DNA from 3 places in the Rheinheimera muenzenbergensis genome. Region 3 is predicted to be linked to each of the others. Evidence: predicted binding sites of a transcription regulator. Region 3 holds the regulator's gene; each other region holds the start of a gene.
The links. The regulator sigma-54, encoded in region 3, starts transcription at its own class of promoters, with help from an activator protein. The targets are predictions, from matches to a motif close to TGGCANGNTNCNTGCTT.
Positions count from the first base shown of each region.

Region 1 (7,015 bases), on a different contig from region 3:
CCGAAGATGCCAGCCAATTATTGCAGCAGCAAAAGTTAAATACGCTGGAAATCGCCCAACGACTGGCACAGGCGGATGGCAATATGCATCTGTTATTACAAGCCGCTGAAAACAGCGTAGCAACTGAACCTGAAGCACAAGCTTTAGCCCGCAAAGGCTATGCACCCTGGCTTTATGCGGTTGCCGCATTGTTATTAGTAAGCCTGTTGTGGTGGTTAAACGCCGGTGATGAAACAAAACCGGTGCAGGCCGCTAAAAGCAAAACGCAAGCTGTGTCAGTAAAGACTGCTGAAACGCCGCAGCCAAAGGCAGACCTGTCGGCTGAGCCAGAGTTGCAGGCAACTGCAGCGGAGCCCGCAAACGTAATAACGGATGCCAATCTAAGCGAAACTACCGTTGCTGAAACCGAGGCTGAACCGCAAAGCGAACTCGAGCCGCTCGAGGCGGACACTTCGGAACTCAGCAGCGCAACTGGCACTGAAGCTGATACAGATGTAACCGCCGGGCAGGAGCTATCTGAAGCTGAGGTTGATGTTGTAGCAGATGCAGTTAAGCCAGCGCCTGGCGAAGCTGCTACTGAGAATTTATATAGTGAGTCTGAGCTGCTGGCGATGGATAAACAGTCTTATGCGCTGCAATTGGCTGTTCTGTCCAGTGCTGCTGCTTATCAGAGATTTCAGCAGGCTTATCCGGAGTTGCCGGTTTTAGCCTATTCACGTAGCTGGCAGGGGCAAGCGCAAATTGTGCTGTTGCTGGCCTCATTCAGCGATAAAGCCACGGCTAAAGCACAGCTGGCTACCTTGCCGGCAGCGATAACGGCCACCGGGCCTTTTATTAAACCCATGCAGGCGGTGCAAACCGAAATTAAGGTGCGCCAGTCAGTAAATTCGGCATCAGCCCCGGACTAACCTGCCAATGACCAACAGCAAAAGATGTCGTGCCTTTTTAAAATGGGCCGGCGGTAAGTACAACCTGGTTGAGGCAATTGGCCAGCATTTGCCAGCAGCAGACTTATTGATAGAGCCTTTTGTTGGTGCCGGCTCAGTGTTTTTGAACACCGATTATCCACGATATCAGCTGAATGACATCAATGCCGATTTAATCAATCTGTATCAACTGCTGCAAACGGCGCATCAGGGTTTTATAACCGACGCCAGAGACTTTTTTACGCCCAGAACCAATCAACGTGATTGTTATATCAGCTTACGCCAACAGTTTAATTTAAGCGTTGATCCGTATGAAAGGGCATTATTGTTTCTCTACCTTAACCGGCACGGCTACAATGGCTTATGCCGATATAATCTGTCCGGTAAATTTAATGTCCCCTTTGGTAGCTATAAGAAACCCTATTTTCCGGAAGCTGAATTACACTTTTTCGCCGAAAAGGCGCAGCGTGCCACCTTTAGTTGTTACAGCTACCAGCATCTGATGCAGACGGCAGCTTCAGATAGCGTTATCTACTGCGATCCGCCATATGTGCCGCTGAGTAAAACAGCCAGTTTTACCAGCTATGCCAGGCAGGGATTTGATTTAGATGATCAAGCGCAGTTGGCAAACCTTGCCGAGCAGGCACAACAACGCGGTATTACAGTGGTGATCAGCAATCACGACACGACCTGGACACGCAAGATCTACCAACAAGCTAAGTTATACAGTTTGCAGGTTGGCCGTTCTATCAGTCAAAAAGGCGCAAGCCGGGGCAAGGTTGCTGAGTTGTTTGCGGTGTATCAGCCTAAGCCAATACCCAAAACACAATCAGTAACAGTGTTAAGACAAAAAACAGGGTAAAAATAATACCGGCAATAATAAAGGGCACAGGGCTGCTTGCGGAGAAGTCTTGCTGGCGTTGCTTTTCTGATTGTACGCCCACCATAGCACCGATAACGGCTTTAACGATCTGCAACAAAGAAGGGCGTTGTGTCATGCTACGGGTTATTTTGCCGGACTGAGTCGATTCAACAACTCAAGCAAATCGACAAAATGAAACTGGGTAGACCGGCTTTCGCCGCGGATCCAACTAAACCAGCTTTGCTGTTCACCCTGAACACACTGCGCAACTAGCTGACTTTCTGAGTGCTGGCAGGCAATATCTGATTGAGTGATATAAGCTGACACCAGCACAGTGCTGCTAAGCACGGCTGCACAAAGAAAGAATATTTTATAACCGCTGGTAAGTTTCATGTTAATTCCATTTGTCTGATCCAGACTAGGTGGATAATAAAACATCCGGCGACAGGATACAAGCTGCTTATTTATTGCGCAGCTATTGGAGTAAATATAAAAAGGCTGCAGTACTTATACTGCAGCCGGTTGACATCAGAAACTTTTAGAAACGGATAAAATTACCCGGCTGTCTGCCAGATAAGAGCCGTCAATGTCAGTATCGACATAGGCCAGGCTGACACCTGCACCCATAACTTCTGTGCTCAGGCCAACACTCCAGTCCATATAGCTGGCGCTGCTATCGTCATATTCATTCTGGCCAAGTTGCATATCAAGGCTAATTGAATCCGTTAATGCATAAGAATAGCTGGCGTACAGGTAAATAAAGTTTCCGCTATTGGCATAGTAGTCGTCGCTGTAAGCCAGACCAAAGGTCAGATCTTTATATGATAAAGAGCCGTAGATTTCCCAGAAGTTAGAGCCATCAATCTCAGCATTCGGATAGCCGTAACGCATAATACCGACGTCGGTTGACCAATCGTCATTAATAGCGCCACTCCAGCCCAGCATAACATCCAGCTCCAGTGTGCCTTCTGCCAGAAAATCTACGTTAGAACCCCATACCGACACATAGAAGCCGGACTCGGCGCTAAGCGTCAGACCTCCCTGTAAGGCAGGTGCCTCTTCAGTTTGTGAGATACCGCGAAAAGCATAATCAGATGTAAAGGTAATGTCTCCGCTTAGTTCGGCTGCCGCTGCTTTGCCGCTGGCTAGCGCTAAACCGAGTAACACTACCGTTGTTGCTAATGTGGTTCTACCTAAATTTTGCATGTTTTCTGCCCTTTTTTGTGTTCCCTGACGTTAGCTTTCCAAGATATGTGCCATAACAATTTCACGATTAATATCAGTAATATAACTGGCTGATACTTTTGATATTGCAACCGTCTGTACGTTATTGGTGCGTAACTGCCTGTTTTTTGTGCGTGTATTGCGCCGTGCCACAGTGCAATTGCTGATAATATTCAGTAAAGTCACGCTTTGATAAAAAAGGACCAGTTGATGCAACCTTATTTAATCGCACCCTCGATCCTGTCCGCCGATTTCGCCCGTCTCGGTGAAGATGTCGCGGCTGTGTTAAAAGCCGGCGCCGATGTCGTACATTTTGACGTCATGGACAACCACTATGTGCCTAATCTGACGATGGGCCCCATGGTGTGTAAGGCATTACGAAACTACGGTATTACCGCGCCAATAGATGTGCATTTGATGGTTGAACCGGTTGATGCCCTGGTGCCGCAATTTGCTGACGCCGGTGCCAGTATTATTACTTTTCATCCGGAAGCGTCCCGGCACATAGACCGCACTTTGCAGTTAATAAAAAGCCATGGCTGTCAGGCCGGTTTGGTGTTTAACCCGGCAACGCCTCTGAGTTATCTCGATTACGTGCTGGATAAAGTGGACGTTATTTTGCTGATGTCAGTAAACCCCGGCTTTGGCGGCCAGGCATTTATCCCGGCTACGCTGGAGAAGCTGGCCGCAGCACGTAAGCTAATCGACGCCAGTGGCTTGCCGATCCGGTTGGAAATTGATGGTGGCGTAACACCGGATAACATTGCCGACATCGCTACGGCCGGGGCTGATATGTTTGTTGCCGGCTCAGCCATTTTTAATACTGCCGATTACGCCGCAGTGATTAACAAGATGCGGCAGCAATTAGCAAAAGTGCCGCGTTAAGTGGCTTTTTTACTGTTGCAATGCGCTGATATGGTTATAATGCTGCTCTTCAAACCGGTCTGCACGGCCTGTCATTAACAATACTGTCTTTAAAGTGGATACAACTATGAGCAATAAGCCAATTGTGCTAAGTGGTGCACAGCCGTCCGGACAACTTACCATAGGTAATTATCTCGGGGCACTACGCCAATGGGACAAAATGCAGGATGACTATGATTGCTTATATTGTATTGTTGACCTGCATGCTATTACCGTGCGGCAAGATCCGACAGCACTGCGTAATGCCTCGTTAGACAGCCTGGCCTTGTATCTGGCTTGTGGCATAGATCCAAAGCGCTCGGCGGTATTTATGCAATCACATGTGCCGGAGCACAGCCAGTTGGCCTGGGTACTGAACTGCTATACCCAGTTTGGTGAGCTTAGCCGTATGACGCAATTTAAAGATAAATCTGAGCGCCATACTCACAATGTGAATGCCGGTTTATTTACCTACCCGGTGCTGATGGCGGCGGATATTTTGCTGTATCAGGCTAATCAGATCCCGGTCGGACATGACCAAAAACAACATCTGGAATTAGCCCGTGATGTCGCGATGCGATTTAACGCGTTACACGGTGACATTTTTAGCGTGCCAGAACCTTTTATTCCACCGGTAGCGGCGCGGGTGATGAGTTTGCAGGACCCAACGAAGAAGATGTCTAAGTCGGATGAAAATCCGTGGAACTTCGTCGGTTTACTCGAAGACCCAAAAATGATCAGCAAGAAGTTTAAAAAAGCGATGACCGACTCAGAAGATCCGCCACGAGTGCGTTTTGACCTGGATACCAAGCCAGGCGTCGCTAACCTGTTAAGTATTCTCAGTGGCGTTACCGGTAAAACCATTGCTGCGCTGGAAGCCGAATATGAAGGCAAAATGTACGGACACTTAAAAGGCGATGTTGCTGATGCGGTTATTGCTTTATTAGAGCCGGTACAGAAAACCTTTACTGAGCTGCGTGCCGACCAGGCTACCTTGACGGCGGTAATGTGCGCCGGGGCTGAAAATGCCCGGAGCCGGGCCGCAGTAACCCTGGCAAAGGTGAATGATGCGGTGGGCTTCGTGCTGCCATAACCGCGTTAACACTCCTGCCAGGCAAAACATGTTATTACTGATCGACAATTACGATTCTTTTACCTACAACCTGATGCAGTATTTTGCTGCATTGGGTCAGCAGGTTGTCGTGCGGCGCAACGATGATATTAGTCTGGCGCAAATTTCTGCTCTGGCACCAGACTATCTGGTGATCTCGCCGGGGCCAAAATCGCCGTCTGACGCAGGTATCTCGTTAAAGGCAATTGAACAATTTGCCGGCACGTTGCCGATCCTCGGCGTGTGTTTAGGTCACCAGGCTATTGCTCAGGTCTATGGCGCCAAGGTAGTTCGGGCCCGCAAAGTTATGCACGGCAAAAACTCGCTGGTGCAGCACAACGGCCAGTCGGTATTTAGTGGCTTGGTTAATCCGTTAGATGTGACCCGTTATCATTCGCTGGTGGTACAACGCGATTCTTTGCCAACCGAACTGAAACAGACGGCCTGGACAATGGATGCTGACGGCCAACCAGACGAAATTATGGGTCTGATGCATGCCAGCGCAGGGCTGCACAGTGTGCAATTTCATCCAGAGGCAATTTTAAGCCAGCAAGGCAGGCAACTGCTGCAGAATTTTCTGCAACTCGGGCTAAAATAGTGCACTTGACTGCTTCAGGCTCTGGCCGCAGTATGTTAATGCCAGTCATTAGTTAACAACGGAATACCCTTACAGTGAGTAATGAGTTAAATCAGCCATCTGATTCTTTAGTACAGCGCTTTGTGGATCAGCTGGTTGGTGTGGATCCGGCGCATAAGCGGCTTGGTTATCAAATTCGTACCGGGCAATTGGCGGCTGAGCGTACCTTGTTGGATGTTGAAGCTAAAGCCCAGCGCTTACGTGCCGCCGGTGCGGAGGCAAAAGCGCAGTTTGCCGAATTTGCTCAGGCCCATCTGCACGATCAGGTAGCCGACGAGCTGGTGCGTAAACTGCACAATATTGATCTGGTTAGCTCGACATTATTTGACCCGGGTGATGCTTATTATGCTTTGCTGGATACCTTAGCTGGCAAGGTAGTAACAGTGAATAAACTGGATCCGCTGATCAGCAGTGTCAGCTGGTTAACAGAAGATTTGCTGCGGCTGGTTAATCAACCGCAATACCGAAATCGTACTTCATCCGGCGCCATGGTGAAAGATATCAAAACCGCGCTCCGTTATTTAGGTGTAGAAAGCCTGCAACTGATTGTACCGGTATATGCGATGCGTCGAATGATGCCGCATTCAACAGAGCCTTTTCTGGCATTGAAAAATAAACTTTGGGATTATTCTTTAGCGGTAGCTATTGCGGCCAGACGGTTGGCGCAAGACAGCGCTGAACATCCGTATAATGCGTTTTGTGTAGGTTTGTTTCACACGCTTGGGCATGCGGTAGTAACACGTAATTATTTACGTACTTACCAGCAGGTCAAGCAGGCGCAGTTATTACTTGCCCGTGAGAGCCGGGATGTACAGTTAACCGACGCGCTGGACAACCTGCAGCCGGATGCCAGCTTTTTGTGTGAGAGTTTGCAGGAGTTTGCTGGCGTACTCAGTGCAGATGTGACGTCGCGCTGGCAGCTGCAAACCTTGCCTCTGTGTCAGACCTTAGATCAGCTGGCTGAAGGTTTGGGCTTTGCCGGTAGCAGTCCACTGGCGCGCCTGGTGCAGCAGGCTCAGGTTTATGTGCAGTGGCAAGAACTGAAAAGCACACAATTTATCAGCGCTAACGAGACAAAAAGCTGGTTTAGTAGTGTGCAGCTGAGTGAAGAAGCAGTACAAATACTGTCTCAAACCAATCTGAAGCGGCTTGGCGTCGATATTTAGCAAAAAATTTACGCCATATCCATGCAAGCAGCTTTGCGCCAGCAGCGACATTGTATTAATTGCCGCCCCAGTGCTGGCTTACGCTGCTGCTTGCTGGCGCGCCATTGGTGCTTTGCCACTGTTGCGTAGTTATTCAGTTCAGCTGAGAATCTATCTGCAGGCCTTGTCAAATCAGGCTTTTAAGGC
Region 1 covers NZ_JALAAR010000004.1:161,502-168,516, reverse strand. Annotated here, with positions in the region: gene MN202_RS06390 (SPOR domain-containing protein) at 1-908, shown strand, start outside; gene MN202_RS06385 (Dam family site-specific DNA-(adenine-N6)-methyltransferase) at 916-1,788, shown strand; gene MN202_RS06380 (DUF2970 domain-containing protein) at 1,733-1,873, opposite strand; gene MN202_RS06375 (hypothetical protein) at 1,933-2,181, opposite strand; gene MN202_RS06370 (TorF family putative porin) at 2,317-2,994, opposite strand; gene rpe (ribulose-phosphate 3-epimerase) at 3,220-3,897, shown strand; gene trpS (tryptophan--tRNA ligase) at 4,004-5,008, shown strand; gene MN202_RS06355 (anthranilate synthase component II) at 5,037-5,624, shown strand; gene MN202_RS06350 (HDOD domain-containing protein) at 5,699-6,829, shown strand.
Region 1: the regulator sigma-54 is predicted to act here: its motif matches at 3,031-3,047, upstream of MN202_RS06370 (TorF family putative porin).

Region 2 (7,015 bases), on a different contig from region 3:
TAATCGGCGTTAGGTGCATTTTCTTGAGCCTCATTAAGCTCAGATCGCACCTGTTGCATGGCAGGGCTTTGATACACCGCCATAATTTTTTTTGCATAAGCCGGATCTGTGGCATATCCGGCGACCTGCAATTGTTCAAAATAAGCTTTTGGATCATCGCTGGCTGTAACTGCCTGCTGATAACGCGGGTTTTCGCGGATAAAAGCGACATAGTCAGACAGGCTGTGTTCTAACGAGCCATAAGAGCGGAATTTCGCCTGTTCTTTTTGCGCTATGCCCTGGCGGTATTCCAGGGTGTTTACTACCGCAGTATCTCCTTGCCAGCCGTTGTTTGCTTTTATACCAAATAAGTTAAAGCTGTTGCCGCCCTTGGCTGTTTTAATCATCCTCTGTCCCCAACCGGTTTCCAGCGCGGCCTGAGCAACCAGCGCCAGCGGATCTAACCCCAGCAGTTTGGCACTTTGCTGCGCCGCAGGCAGCAGTTGTTTCACAAAATCCAGCGGGCTGGCAACCTGCCAGCTGGTCTCTGCAGACAGATTATCAGCTTGCGTCTGTTCAGACTTCATCTTTGAGCCATCAGTTGGCTTAACAGCTACTTTGATAGCAGGTTGGCGATAAGCCGGCATAATTAAATCTGTATTGATTTTATTCGCTGAGGCTTTATCACTTTTGTCTGCCGCTGGGCGGCCAGATAAAGCCGGGCTTAACTGCTGCACCAGTATATCGGCTAGGCCTAAAGCGCCATTTTTGGCTAATTCTGTCGACATCTGACTGTCATGCATGTCACGGTAAAATTTGGTGGTCTGGCTATTCATCATGCCGTCCACCTCAAAAGCTTCGTTGGCTTTGCGCATGCTGCTAAGCAACATACCGAAAAAGATCGATTCAAATTGCTCGGCAGCCTGACGCAACGCCGCCTTTTCATCTTTACCGGCCTGGCTGCGAATGTTTTGCAGGCTGGTTAAGTCATGATAAGACATCTGGTTGCTGCCCGGGCCCATTTCAGATCACCACCAATTCGCCGTGAATAGCACCGGCTTCTTTTAATGCTTCCAGAATTGCCATTAAATCGCCTGGCGCAGCACCAACAGCATTAACCGTGCGCACCAAATCATCCAGTGTTACGCCAGGGTCAAATTTAAACATCCGCGACTGATCCGGACGCACATCGATAATAGTATTTTCCTCAATAGCCGTTTGCCCCTGAGCCAAAGGGTTTGGCTGCACCACGCGTGGGTTTTCCGCTATGGTTACCGTTAAGCCACCATGGGTCACCGCAGCCGGAAACAAGCGTACTTCTTTACCTATCACGATAGTACCGGTACGGGAGTTGATAATAATTTTAGCGGCGTTATCGCCTGGTTCAAACGTCAGATTTTCCAGTGTCGACAAATAAGATACGCGCTGGCTGATATCACGCGGTGCCCGTACCTGTACTGACGTCGCATCCATTGAATAGGCGGTATCAGCGCCCATAAAAGCATTTATCGCCTCTGCCAGCCGTTTTGAGGTCGTAAAATCGGATTGCTTCAGGTTAAAGGTAATAAAATCACCCTGCGCAAAAGGCGATACCACTTCGCGCTCTACCATAGCACCATTAGGAATACTGCCCACAGTTGGGGTGTTGACCAAAATACGCGAACCGTCCAGGCCTTCGGCTCCCAAACCACTAACAATTAAACTACCCTGCGCAACCGCGTAGACATTACCGTCCAGACCTTTTAAAAAGGTTTGCATTAAGGTACCGCCACGCAGTCCTTTGGCACTGCCAACCGATGAAACAGTAACGTTTAGCGTCTGGCCTGGTTTGGCAAAAGCCGGCAGTTCAGCATGCACCACTACCGCGGCCACATTTTTGGTTTGCGCTTTCAGATTCGCCGGCAAAGTGATACCAAAATTGGTCAACATAGTGCGAAAACTTTGCTCGGTAAAAGCGCCCTGCTCACCGGTACCTGGCAAGCCCACTACCAGGCCATAGCCAACCAGTTGGTTACTGCGTACGCCTTCAATATCGGCTACATCTTTAATTCTTGCTGCCTGCACCGGTAACATCATCAACGCCAGCGGCAACAATACTGCTAATATTTGCTTCATTTGCGCGCTCCTAAAATGGCCACAGTGGGCTATTAAAAAACCGGCTTAACCAGCCAGGAGACTGGCCATTGTGATGCGAGCCAGTGCCACTGTACTCGATGCGGGCATTGGCAATTTTGGTCGATTCAACCGTATTATTGACATCGACATCCTGCGAGCGGATAACGCCGGTTAAGCGGATATATTCTTTACCGGTATTTAACGTCAGCCATTTTTCACCGCGGATCACCAGATTGCCGTTTGCCAGTACCTGCAATACATTTACCGAGATATCCCCGACCAGCGAGTTACTCTGATCGGCTTTTGCATCCCCTTTATAATTTGACGCTGAATTAGCACCAAACTGCAGCACATTGCCGGCCACTGAAATATCGCGCCCACCCAGGCCCACCATGGGGTCAAATGACGCTGAACTGTCTTTCTTTGTTTCCGTTTTAGCATTTTTACTGGCCTGAGTACGCTCTTTCAGTACAACAGTAATAATATCGCCTTCATGTCGCGCTTTATTATCGGAATACAGGCTATTGGAGTACTGCTGCGCAAACAGGGAGCCATTTTGTACCAGTTGCCGGCTTGGCACTTCTGGTTGCAACGGGGCAAAATAAGGATCGTTTGCCTGTGGCTCCTGCAAAGCAGCACAGCCAGACAACGCCACCGCTAAACCAACACCAATAATAATGCGTAACATAACGCCTCCGATTACAACTGCTGAATGGCAAAGCCCAACATCTGATCGACAGATGAAATGACTTTTGAATTCATTTCATAAACCCGCTGGCTTTCAATTAAGCTAACCAGTTCTTCGGTAACATTGACGTTGGACGTTTCCAAAGCGCCCTGCACAATAATGCCAAGGCCTTCCAGCCCGGGAATACCCTGCACAGGGTCGCCACTGGCACCGGTTTCCCGAAACAGGTTTTGCCCGACAGGCTCAAGCCCGGCCGGATTGATAAAATTAGTTACCGTAAGTTGGCCCAGCACGGCTGGCTCGCCCTGCCCCGGCAGCTGCACGGAGACCTGACCATCTTGCGCAACGGTTAAGCTTTGTGCATCCGGCGGCAGCACTATATTGGGTTGCAACTGGTATCCGGCACCTGAGGTGACCAGGTTGCCCTCGTCATCAACAGTAAACTGGCCGTTGCGGGTGTAAGAGATAGTGCCGTCCGGCATCAGAATTTCAAAAAAACCGTGGCCCTGGATCATGATGTCCATACTGTTATCAGTAGTAATCATATTGCCCTGAGTGAAGTTTTTTTGCGTTGCCACGACCTTGGTACCGGCACCAATCATTAAGCCATTGGGTAGCTCCGTATTTTGTGACGACGCACCACCTGGCTGATTCACATTTTGGTACAGCAAATCTTCAAAGATGGCACGGCTTTTCTTAAAACCGACAGTACTGGCGTTAGCCAGGTTGTTGGAAATGACCGATATGTCACGCTGCTTGGCGTCTAAACCGGTTTTACTGATCCATAAAGCTGGATGCATAGCTGCCTCCCGGGCCTTAACCCGTTATCTGGTTATTAACCTACGATCCGAAGTAACTGAACTTGCTGCCGATCCATATCTTCAGCGCTCTTCATCATTTTTACCTGCAATTCAAACTGACGCTGCAAGCTGATCATGTATGTCATTTCGCCCACTGCATTAACATTACTGCCTTCAATGGCGCCATTGAGTAAATTCACATCTGGCGCCGCTTCGGCAAGTTGTCCGTCTTTGCGGCGGAATAAACCATCGTTGCCTTTTTCCATCTCGCTGTTTAGCGGCTTTACCAGCTTAATGCGGCCAACTGCTGCGATTGCGTCTGCAGGTGCACCTTGTGGTAAAGCGCTGATGGTGCCGTCATTACCAATTTCCAGCTTTGCCAGCGGAACCGGTAGTTGAATTGGGCCATCGTCTCCCATTACGGCTAACCCGGAAGATGTTTCCAGCATTCCCAGTGCATTAAGTTGCAAATTGCCACCGCGGGTATAGGCTTCAGTACCATCCGGAGCTTGCACCGCCAGCCAGCCATCGCCCTGAATGGCAACGTCCAGATCACGCTCGGTCATGATGATAGCGCCGGCGTCAAAGTTTTGACCTGGCTGCTCTGTTAGCGAAAATACCCGGCTGGGTAAGCCATCACCAAACGCCTGCATAGAGCGCGCTTGTTCAAAATCTGCTTTAAAGCCCACAGTACCGGTATTAGCAAGGTTATTTGCCCTTACTGCTAAACCATTCATATTTTCTTTAGCACCGCTCATGGCGATATATAGCAGACGGTCCATTTGGCTCTCCGTGATCTGTTGCTACGGCTTATACAGATAGTTAAAGCAAAATTGATGCCACAAAAAGGTGTAAGGGGTAAACAGAGGACAAAAAAACACCACCCGCAGGTGGTGTTTAATACAGCTGAGGTGTATTTACCGAATTTGCAGCACGGTTTGTTGTAAGGTGCTGTTTACTTCCAACGCCCTGGAGTTAGCCTGGAAATTACGCTGCGCGCTGATTAAATCAACCAGCTCAGTTGTCAGGTTAACGTTTGATTGCTCTAACGCCGACGCATTTACGGCACCAAAGGTACCTATATTGGCCTGACCGCCAATAGGCTCACCGGAAGTAATGCTTTGCTTCCAGGACGTATTACCGACCTGTTTTAAGCCTTGTACATTGGCAAAACGCACTAAGGTTACCTGCGCCAGATAAGACGAGTCGCCATTGCTGTAGCTGGCCAGTACCCGGCCAAATGAATCAATATCGACACCGGTCAAACTGCCCACTGTCGTACCATCCTGGCTCAGGTTTGACACATCAAAGTTTGAGGCATATTGGGTTGGTAACCGCACACCAGACGCATCACGGTAATTTACCGTAACATCCTGGGCGTACTGGGCACCATTGGTCAGATAATTAGCTGTAGGAGCGCTGAGTGCTTCTGCCGGCAGAGTTAAATTCGGTGTGGTTAACACCGGCACCACCGGCGGTACCGCAGGTAAAATCAGATTACCATTGGGATCAAAAAACAGTGAATCACCTATAAAGACACCGCCATTACCGTCATAAGGCAGAGCGCCGGTACCATTACCCCACTCACTCAAATCCAGGCCAGGATAACCCGGAGCCGTTGGATCCGAAACATAAGCCGGCGCAGCTGGCATGGCGGTATTATCGTCAAACACAACAAAGGTTTGCCATTCATTCCACGCTGGCGGGTTTAACGGATCGTCCGGCTCAACTTTACGGAAGTAGGTTGTTACCGTGTGCGCCTCACCCAAGCTGTCATAAACAGTTACTGAGGTTGAATGGGTGTAGGTTGAGCGGTCACCTGGGTTAAAGTTACCCGGGTTTCTCGGAAGTTCAACCGCGCGTGAATCTACGTTCATACTCAGGAAAATATTGTTGGTTGCCCTTGGCGCCCCGGCCGATGTAGGAATGGCAATTGGTTGCGTGGTGCTTAAGCTAACCGACTGGTTTTCACCGGTTACGGCATCAACAGCGAAACCCTGTAAATAATTGCCATTATTATCAACAATAAAATTGTCTTTATTCAGCTTAAAAGCGCCCGAGCGGGTATAGGTAAGATCCTGCGATTGCCTATCCGGTGTCAGGGCAAAAAAGCCTTCACCGGTAATGGCTAAATCCAGCGAGTTATTGGTAAATTGCAAAGCGCCCTGGCTAAACTGTTGCGCTACCGTTGAGGTTGTTACACCATCACCCACTTTGGTGCGGCCTGATGCAAAAATTGATGTGGCGTACACATCAGCAAACTCTGCCCGCGATTCTTTAAAACCTGTAGTATTTACGTTAGCGATATTATTCGCAGTAACATCCAAATCTTTTTGCGCCGCGGCCAGGCCGCTCAATGCAATATTAAAACTCATAATTCACCTCAGCTCGCTTAACTATATGAAACTTCTAATACATCACTTAATTTAACCTGCCCTAAACCCAGCAGGTTAAGCATAATGCTGCCACCCTGGCCATTAAGGCTGACGCTACCGACCGGGGTATAAACGTTTACCGGTAAACTGGCGTTGGTCCCATCGGCGTAACTCACATCAACTTTGACTTTATACACACCAGCTTTCACCCGGTCGGACACCTCACCATCTACTTCAGCAGCACTACCTGCGCCTGAAGGCATATAGGTACCATCCCAAATAAACTCGTTTTTACCCACTTGCGGGTTTTCCACGCTGAATGACTGCACCAGCTCGCCTTTTTCGTTTTCTATCCGCACTTTCATCAGCGTCGCGGCTTTGTCCAGTTCAATATTGCCGCGCGATAAAGTTTCGCCGGTAAACACGATTTCATCCGATTGCGTCAGCACAGTGCGCCCCACCAAAGAAGACGCCTGCAACGCCTGATTTGACGTCATGCTTTGGGCTAACCCCTTGAAGCTTTCATTGAGCGAGCCTATTCCATCTGCCATAGTGAAATTGGTCATTTGCGCAATCATTTGATCATTCTCGACCGGTTTGGTCGGATCCTGATACGCCAACTGCTGGGTTAGCAAAGCAAAAAAGTCGGCCTGGGTCAGCGCACCATTGTTTTTATCCGGTGTTTTTTTGCCGTTGTCCCAGTACATGCCATCCAGAGCAGAGTTGTTATTTACACCCGTAGTCATGTGCTACTCCTTATCCCTGTTGTCCAAGCCGCAGTGTCCGCATCACCATCTGCTTGGCAGCATCGGCAGTTTGCACATTGGTTTCGTAGGAGCGTGACGCCGAAATCATATTCGCCATCTCTTCCATAATGTTGATATTGGGCTTATAGATATAGCCATTGTCATCCGCCAGCGGATGGTTTGGCGCATACTCGACATTTAGCGGCGCGTCGGATTCGACAATGCCCAGCACTTTGACCCCGACGCTGGCATCGCCTTGCATACGTTTAGCCTGCGACAGTTCAGCGGCAAATACCGGATGTCTGCCACGAT
Region 2 covers NZ_JALAAR010000001.1:376,825-383,839, forward strand. Annotated here, with positions in the region: gene flgJ (flagellar assembly peptidoglycan hydrolase FlgJ) at 1-980, opposite strand, end outside; gene MN202_RS01700 (flagellar basal body P-ring protein FlgI) at 1,003-2,094, opposite strand; gene flgH (flagellar basal body L-ring protein FlgH) at 2,105-2,782, opposite strand; gene flgG (flagellar basal-body rod protein FlgG) at 2,794-3,582, opposite strand; gene flgF (flagellar basal-body rod protein FlgF) at 3,618-4,364, opposite strand; gene flgE (flagellar hook protein FlgE) at 4,500-5,957, opposite strand; gene MN202_RS01725 (flagellar hook assembly protein FlgD) at 5,975-6,703, opposite strand; gene flgC (flagellar basal body rod protein FlgC) at 6,714-7,015, opposite strand, start outside.
Region 2: the regulator sigma-54 is predicted to act here: its motif matches at 4,408-4,424, upstream of flgF (flagellar basal-body rod protein FlgF).

Region 3 (7,015 bases):
ACCCTGTATAACGAACAACATCAGCCCGACTGGCAGGCCAGCAGTGAGTATGCCGTCTGGTTTGTGCAGGACAAAGTTATCCTCGAACAACAAGTGCGGATTAAAAGTTTATCGCAGGAGCAGCTGTTTGACAGCTTAGAAACAGAGAGTCTGGAAATGTTATTCCCGGACAACCGGTTGCAAAATAACCTGCCGGTATTAATTTCAGGAAAAGGCTTTGAAATTAAAGGCATCGGAATTAATGCTGATTTAATCAATCGCTCATTTAAATTGTTGCAACACCATGAAACGGTATACATAAATGAACAATAAATTTCTATATGCGCTGCTGGCGTTAATGCTTCAATCTGCTGCAATAGCTGCCCCGGACTTCGCAAAGCAAATCGAAATAAGTGCGGACAACTTATTATCACAAAAAGGCAATGTGGCGACATACAGTGAGAATGTCATTATCACGCAGGGTGCAATTCGTATACATGCCGATGCGCTGGAAATAGACATCAGTGCAGGTAAAGGCAAAGAAGTATACACTGTCAGCGGCAGCCCGGTGAAATACAGCCAACAGCTGGAAGACGGCAAAGTCGTTAATGCCTTCGCCAGTGAAATGCGCTACGAACCGGCCAACCGCACTCTGATGCTGAACGGCGATGCTGAACTGGCGCAAAGTGGCAGCGTGGTTAAAGCCTCAGCGATAAAATACAATGTAGAAACCCAGGAAATTAATGCTGTCAGCGACAGTTCGCGACGGGTCACCACCATTATTACACCTGAGGAAGACAAACAACCATGAAGTTAGTCGCCTCGCACCTGGCCAAAAGCTACAAAGGCCGGCAAGTTGTTAAAGATGTCAGTCTGGAAGTCAACGCCGGGCAAATCGTTGGGCTTTTAGGCCCTAACGGTGCAGGTAAAACCACCACTTTCTACATGATTGTCGGCCTGGTGCCAAGCGACAAGGGCCAGATCACGCTAAACAATCAGGATATCACTTTCGACCCGATACACGCGCGGGCGCGCCAGGGTATCGGCTATCTGCCGCAGGAAAGCTCAATTTTCCGCAAACTTACCGTGCATGAAAATTTACTGGCGATATTACAGACCCGCAAAGATTTAAGCCGTACCAGACGCGAAGAAATCGCTGACGATCTGTTAGAAGAGTTTCATATTGGCCACATAAAATACAGCCTCGGCATGAGCCTGTCAGGTGGTGAACGCCGGCGCGTTGAAATTGCCCGCGCGCTGGCCGCCAACCCGGCGTTTATTCTACTGGATGAGCCTTTCGCCGGTGTCGATCCGATCTCGGTACTCGACATAAAAAAAATAATTCAGCATCTGTGCCAACGCGGCATTGGTGTGCTCATTACCGACCATAATGTCCGCGAAACCCTTGATGTCTGCGAAATAGCCTACATTGTTAGCCATGGGGAGCTGATAGCTTCCGGTGCCCCACAGGAAGTTCTGGCAAATCAGAAAGTAAGGGATGTATACCTTGGCGAGCAATTCAGGCTATAGTTAGCAAAAACCTGCCCGCGCTAAATCAGGAGCACAGTAGAAGTAGATGAAGCCCTCTTTGCAACTTCGCTTAGGACAGCAACTTACTATGACACCCCAGCTGCAGCAGGCAATCCGCCTGTTACAGTTGTCGACCATAGAATTGCAACAGGAAATTCAGGAAGCGCTGGATGCGAACCCTTTGCTGGAAGCTGAAGATGAGTACGACAGCTTTGATGCTGAACCAGCGAGCGCCGCAGAATTACAGCACGACACTACGGACAACCAGGCTGACAGTCGCTCTGATGATCAAGCCGAGCCGGCAGAGCCCGATACCAGTGAATCGATGTCTGAGCAGAATATCAGCGAAGATCTGCCGCTGGACAACAACTGGGATGATTTAGTCAGTGCAGCGCCAGTCAGCGCCGGTAATGCAGCCGGCGATGACGATAGCCTGTATCAGGGCGAAACCAGTGAAACCCTGCGTGACTATCTGCGTTGGCAGATGCAGCTGACACCTTTTTCAGAAACCGACCGCGCTATTGCAGAAATTATTATTGAAGCGATAGATGACAATGGTCTGCTTACCATCAGCTGCGAGGAAATTCTTGAATCACTGGGCCTGGTTGATGTTGAAGCTGACGAAGTAGAAGCCGTCATCAAACGCATCCAACTGTTTGATCCGGTAGGCGTTGGTGCCCGCTCTGTGCAGGAGTGCCTGTTAGTACAATTACGCCAGTTTAGCCCTGACACGCCATTTTTAGCTGCCGCGCAAAGCCTGATCCGCGATCACACAGAACTTTTAGCTAACCGCGACTTTCGTTCTTTAATGCGGGTGACTAAACTGAAAGAGGATGAGCTGAAAGAAGTGATGCGGCTTATTCATTCACTGAATCCGCGCCCCGGCGCTGATGTGATCCGGGAAGAGCAGCAGTACGTGATCCCAGATGTCAGCGTAATGAAAGTAAAAGGCCGCTGGCAGGTCGAGTTAAACCCGGACGCCATGCCCAAAGTGCGGATAAACCAACAATATGCGGCAATGTCACGCACGGCTAAAAGCAGTGCTGACAGCCAGTTTATCCGTTCTCATTTGCAGGAGGCAAAATGGTTTTTAAAGAGTCTGGAGAGCCGCAACGAAACCCTGTTAAAAGTAACCAACTGCATCGTGCAACAGCAGCAAGCTTTTTTTGAACATGGTGAAGAGGCCATGAAACCTATGGTGCTGAATGACGTAGCCGAGATGGTTGGCATGCATGAATCAACCATTTCCAGGGTAACAACGCAAAAATATATGCATACACCCAGGGGTATTTTTGAACTTAAGTTCTTTTTTTCCAGTCACGTTAGTACAGAAAGTGGTGGCGAATGCTCGTCTACCGCAATAAGGGCCTTTATCAAGAAATTAGTGGCGGCGGAGAATCCGGCCAAACCGCTCAGTGACAGCAAAATGGCCGACATTCTGCTGGAGCAAGGTATCAACGTAGCGCGGCGTACTATTGCCAAGTACCGCGAATCCCTGTTTATACCGCCGTCAAATCAACGCAAGACCTTGCTGTAAATAAGCCTAAAAGAAGGAATATGTCTATGCAAATCAATCTTACCGGTCGCCATGTTGAAATTACCACAGCCTTAAGAGAATACGTTGACAGCAAATTTGCCAAACTGGAACGGCATTTCGATCATATAAATAATGTACATGTGATCCTAAACGTGGAAAAATTAAAGCAGATTGCTGAGGCCAAGCTGCATTTGAATGGCGGCGAAGTATTTGCAGTCTCTGAAGATGAAAATATGTATGCTGCGATTGACCAGCTGATTGATAAACTGGATCGCCAGGTAATCAAGCATAAAGAGAAAATTTCCCGACACTGATTTGGCCATGATGAATTTAAGCTCAATGCTTGCCGAGAACTGCACTAAAAGTGCAGTTCTTTTTAACAGCAAAAAACGCATACTGGAATATATAGCCGAACTGGCGCACCAGCAATTACCTGATATTGCCGAGTACAGCATATTAGAGGCCTTGACGACCCGCGAAAAGCTGGGGTCAACCGGGATCGGTGGCGGTATCGCTATACCGCACGGCAAGCTGAAAAATGTAACCGAGCCGAAACTGGTATTTGTTGTCAGTAAAGAAACTATTCCGTTTGACGCTATCGACAACCAGCCGGTGGATATCTTCTGCGCTATTTTAATTCCGGAACAGCAGTGTCAGGCGCACCTGAGTACGTTGGCCGCTATTGCCCGGCTACTTAGCCAGAAAGAGTTGACCAAAAAAATCCGCCACGCCGAAACTAACCAGCAGTTATACCAATTACTACTGGATTACAGCACTATGGACAGCAGCACATGAAATTACTGGTAGTCAGTGGTCGCTCCGGCTCCGGCAAATCTGTTGCCTTAAGGGTAATGGAAGACCTCGGCTACTACTGTGTTGACAATATTCCGGTCAACTTGCTGCCGACTCTGGCTACCACCGTGATGGGGCAGTATGAGCGTGTCGCCGTAAGCATTGATGTGCGTAACCTGCCACAAGATCCTGATGAACTGGCCGAAATTCTGTCTTATCTGCCACGCAAACTTGAGCTGACAATATTATATCTGGACGCCGATCACGCCAGTTTAATTAAACGCTTTAGCGAAACCCGGCGTCTGCATCCGCTGTCACACCAGGCTATGTCACTGGACGAAGCCATATCGCGCGAGCAACAACTACTGGACCCCATCTCCAGCCGCGCAGATCTGTATATCGACACCACAGATTTAAACGTGCACCAACTGGCCGAGCAGCTGCGCGAACGCATCCTGGGCCAAAAAAGCGGCCGGCTGGTGATATTATTCGAATCTTTTGGCTTTAAATATGGCATCCCCAAAGATGCCGACTTTGTGTTTGACGCCCGCTTTTTACCTAACCCACACTGGGAACCGGATTTAAAACCGCTTAGTGGCCTGGACCAACCGGTAAAAGACTATCTGGCCGCACAGCCGGTAGTTGCCAAATACATTTGGCATATCAACAGCTTTATCAGCAGCTGGTTACCGCATTTGGAGCGCAATAACCGCAGTTACCTGACTATCGCCATCGGCTGCACCGGTGGCCAGCACCGCTCTGTCTATATGGTTGAGAGCCTGGCCGAGAGTTACCGCAATACACGTGAAGACGTGCAGCTGCGCCACCGCGAGCTGGCCCGGCATCATCAAAAGAGCTAACTCAGCATGAAATACTGCACTGATGTAACCATCGTCAACCAGCTGGGATTACATGCCCGGGCAGCAACGAAACTGGCACAGCTGTGTCAGCAGTTTAACGCCCGCATTGAATTGCATCAGGAAGGTAAAACCGCAGACGCCAGCAGTGTTTTGGCGCTGTTAATGCTGGCAAGCAGCAAAGGTAAAACGCTGCAAGTTATTACTGAGGGCGACGATGGCGAGCAGGCTCTGCAAGCCGTCGCTACACTGATCCGCAACGGCTTTGACGAAGAGCAGCCGCAGTCAGGGTAACGGTTCCGGCCTGGCCTGTTTGCGCTTGTCAGCAGCTATATTGTCCCGGCCAAGGGTTTTATCAATGCTTTTCAGCTTATGATGCAAGGCAGTTTTTATCAGCATATGCGCGCTTATGGGTGCCGTGATCAGTAAGAAAATAGTAATCAATAGCTCATGCACACTGACGCCACCGCTTAAACTAAAATAGAAAATTGACCCCAGCAGTATGCCACCCATACCCAGCGTGGTAGCTTTAGTCGGGCCATGCAGGCGCATAAAAAAATCCGGCATCCGGGTTAAGCCAATAGAACCTATCAGCACAAAGCTGCCACCCAACAACAGAAAAAACGCTACCGCCCACTCAATCCAATGCTGCATCTTAGCCTCCTACTCGATAATATCGCCGCGTAACAAAAACTTACACACAGCTACGGTACTGACAAAGCCCAACATCGCGATCAGCAAAGCCGCTTCAAAATACAAGGGCGACCCCATCAACAGGCCGTATAAAATAATCAGCGCTATGCTGTTAATGTACATGGTATCCAGCGCCAAAATACGATCCGGCAGGCTGGGGCCGCGCAGCAGTCGCCACAGGTTTAGCAGCAAGGCGATACTGATCATCACAAATACCGCCATTATCACCTTATCTAGCATTGGAATATCTCCTTCAGCGGCGCCTCATAACGCTGTTTAATTGAATTAATCAACTCAGCCTCGTCAGTCAGATTCAATACATGGATCAGCAACCAGCGTTGCGGCATCGGTTCGCCTTCAGCCAGGCTTTCCAATGCCGGATACACCTCCGCACTTACCGTGCCCGGTGTCATCGATACGGTGCTGGCCAGAATAGTTATGGGTAATTCATGGTTTAAATCGAGTGGCACCCGGACAAAGGCAGGGTTAAGCCGGCGCTTTGGCCCCAGGATCAACACTGCCACCTGCGCATTAGCGGTAATGATGTCGCCAAACACCCGCAAAATGTAGCGCAGTGCCAGTACCGGCCGCTCAATCAGCGGTTGCGGATCACGAAAGCGCAACGTCAGTAACGGTATAACTACCGCCAACAGAGCACCAAAAAACAGATGTACCGCTTCTACGCTTTGGTTCAACAATAACCAAACCACAAACAGCAAAACACTGCGATAAGGTGTCGGTAACCAGCGAAACTTTGGCGTTAGTCTCATGGTGCACTCCCTGTGTTAGCTGGCGCAATAATAAGGTTCACCGCCGAGCTGACATCATGCAGCTGCACTGCCGCCTGTTGTGCCAGCTCTGTTAACGGGCCGGCAAAAATAACCAGTAACGGGCTGGCTGCCAGTAGCCAGCACACGGCAAATATTTGCAACGGCTCGGCCTTTTCTGTGCCGCAATCATTACCACTTACCCGCCAGAACAAACTACTGCCGGCACGGGATAAGCCCACTATAACCATCAGACTGCTAAGCAACACCAGACTCCAAATCCACATTTGTTGCAAAGGTTGCTGTACAGCTTGCAGCAACATCAGCTTGCCGATAAAGCCAGACATAGGCGGCAGGCCTGCCACACTCAGTGCAGCCAGCATAAACATCACACCCAGTAACACCGGTTGCGCGACACGCCGTCCTGATACCAGCCGGTCGGCCGCTTTACCGCGCTGACTGGCTATCAGGTCGGCCACTAAAAACAAGGCGCCGGTAACCAGCGTAGAGTGCACAGTGTAATACAGTGCCGCCGCCGCAGACTGCGGGGTATTAAGTGCTACCAGCGCGACCAGAGTACCGACCGATACCAGCACCAGATTGGCAACTAAACGGCGAAAATCCGGGCTGGCCAGCACACCAACAGCACCCAGCGCTATCGTCGCCAGGCCGGCTATCAATAGCCAGTTATCGGCAATACCGCTGAGCTCACCGGCTGTATCACCAAAAATCGTGGTATAAACCCGCAGTAGCGCGTATACGCCAATTTTTGTCATCACCGCAAACAATGCCGCCACGGGTGCCGACGCCGAGGCATAGGTCGCCGGCAACCAGAATTGCAGCGGTAATACCGCCGCTTT
Region 3 covers NZ_JALAAR010000016.1:80,314-87,328, forward strand. Annotated here, with positions in the region: gene lptC (LPS export ABC transporter periplasmic protein LptC) at 1-312, shown strand, start outside; gene lptA (lipopolysaccharide transport periplasmic protein LptA) at 302-790, shown strand; gene lptB (LPS export ABC transporter ATP-binding protein) at 787-1,509, shown strand; gene MN202_RS16605 (RNA polymerase factor sigma-54) at 1,556-3,046, shown strand; gene hpf (ribosome hibernation promoting factor) at 3,073-3,360, shown strand; gene ptsN (PTS IIA-like nitrogen regulatory protein PtsN) at 3,368-3,841, shown strand; gene rapZ (RNase adapter RapZ) at 3,838-4,698, shown strand; gene MN202_RS16625 (HPr family phosphocarrier protein) at 4,705-4,989, shown strand; gene MN202_RS16630 (Na+/H+ antiporter subunit G) at 4,981-5,349, opposite strand; gene MN202_RS16635 (K+/H+ antiporter subunit F) at 5,359-5,628, opposite strand; gene MN202_RS16640 (Na+/H+ antiporter subunit E) at 5,622-6,158, opposite strand; gene MN202_RS16645 (monovalent cation/H+ antiporter subunit D) at 6,155-7,015, opposite strand, start outside.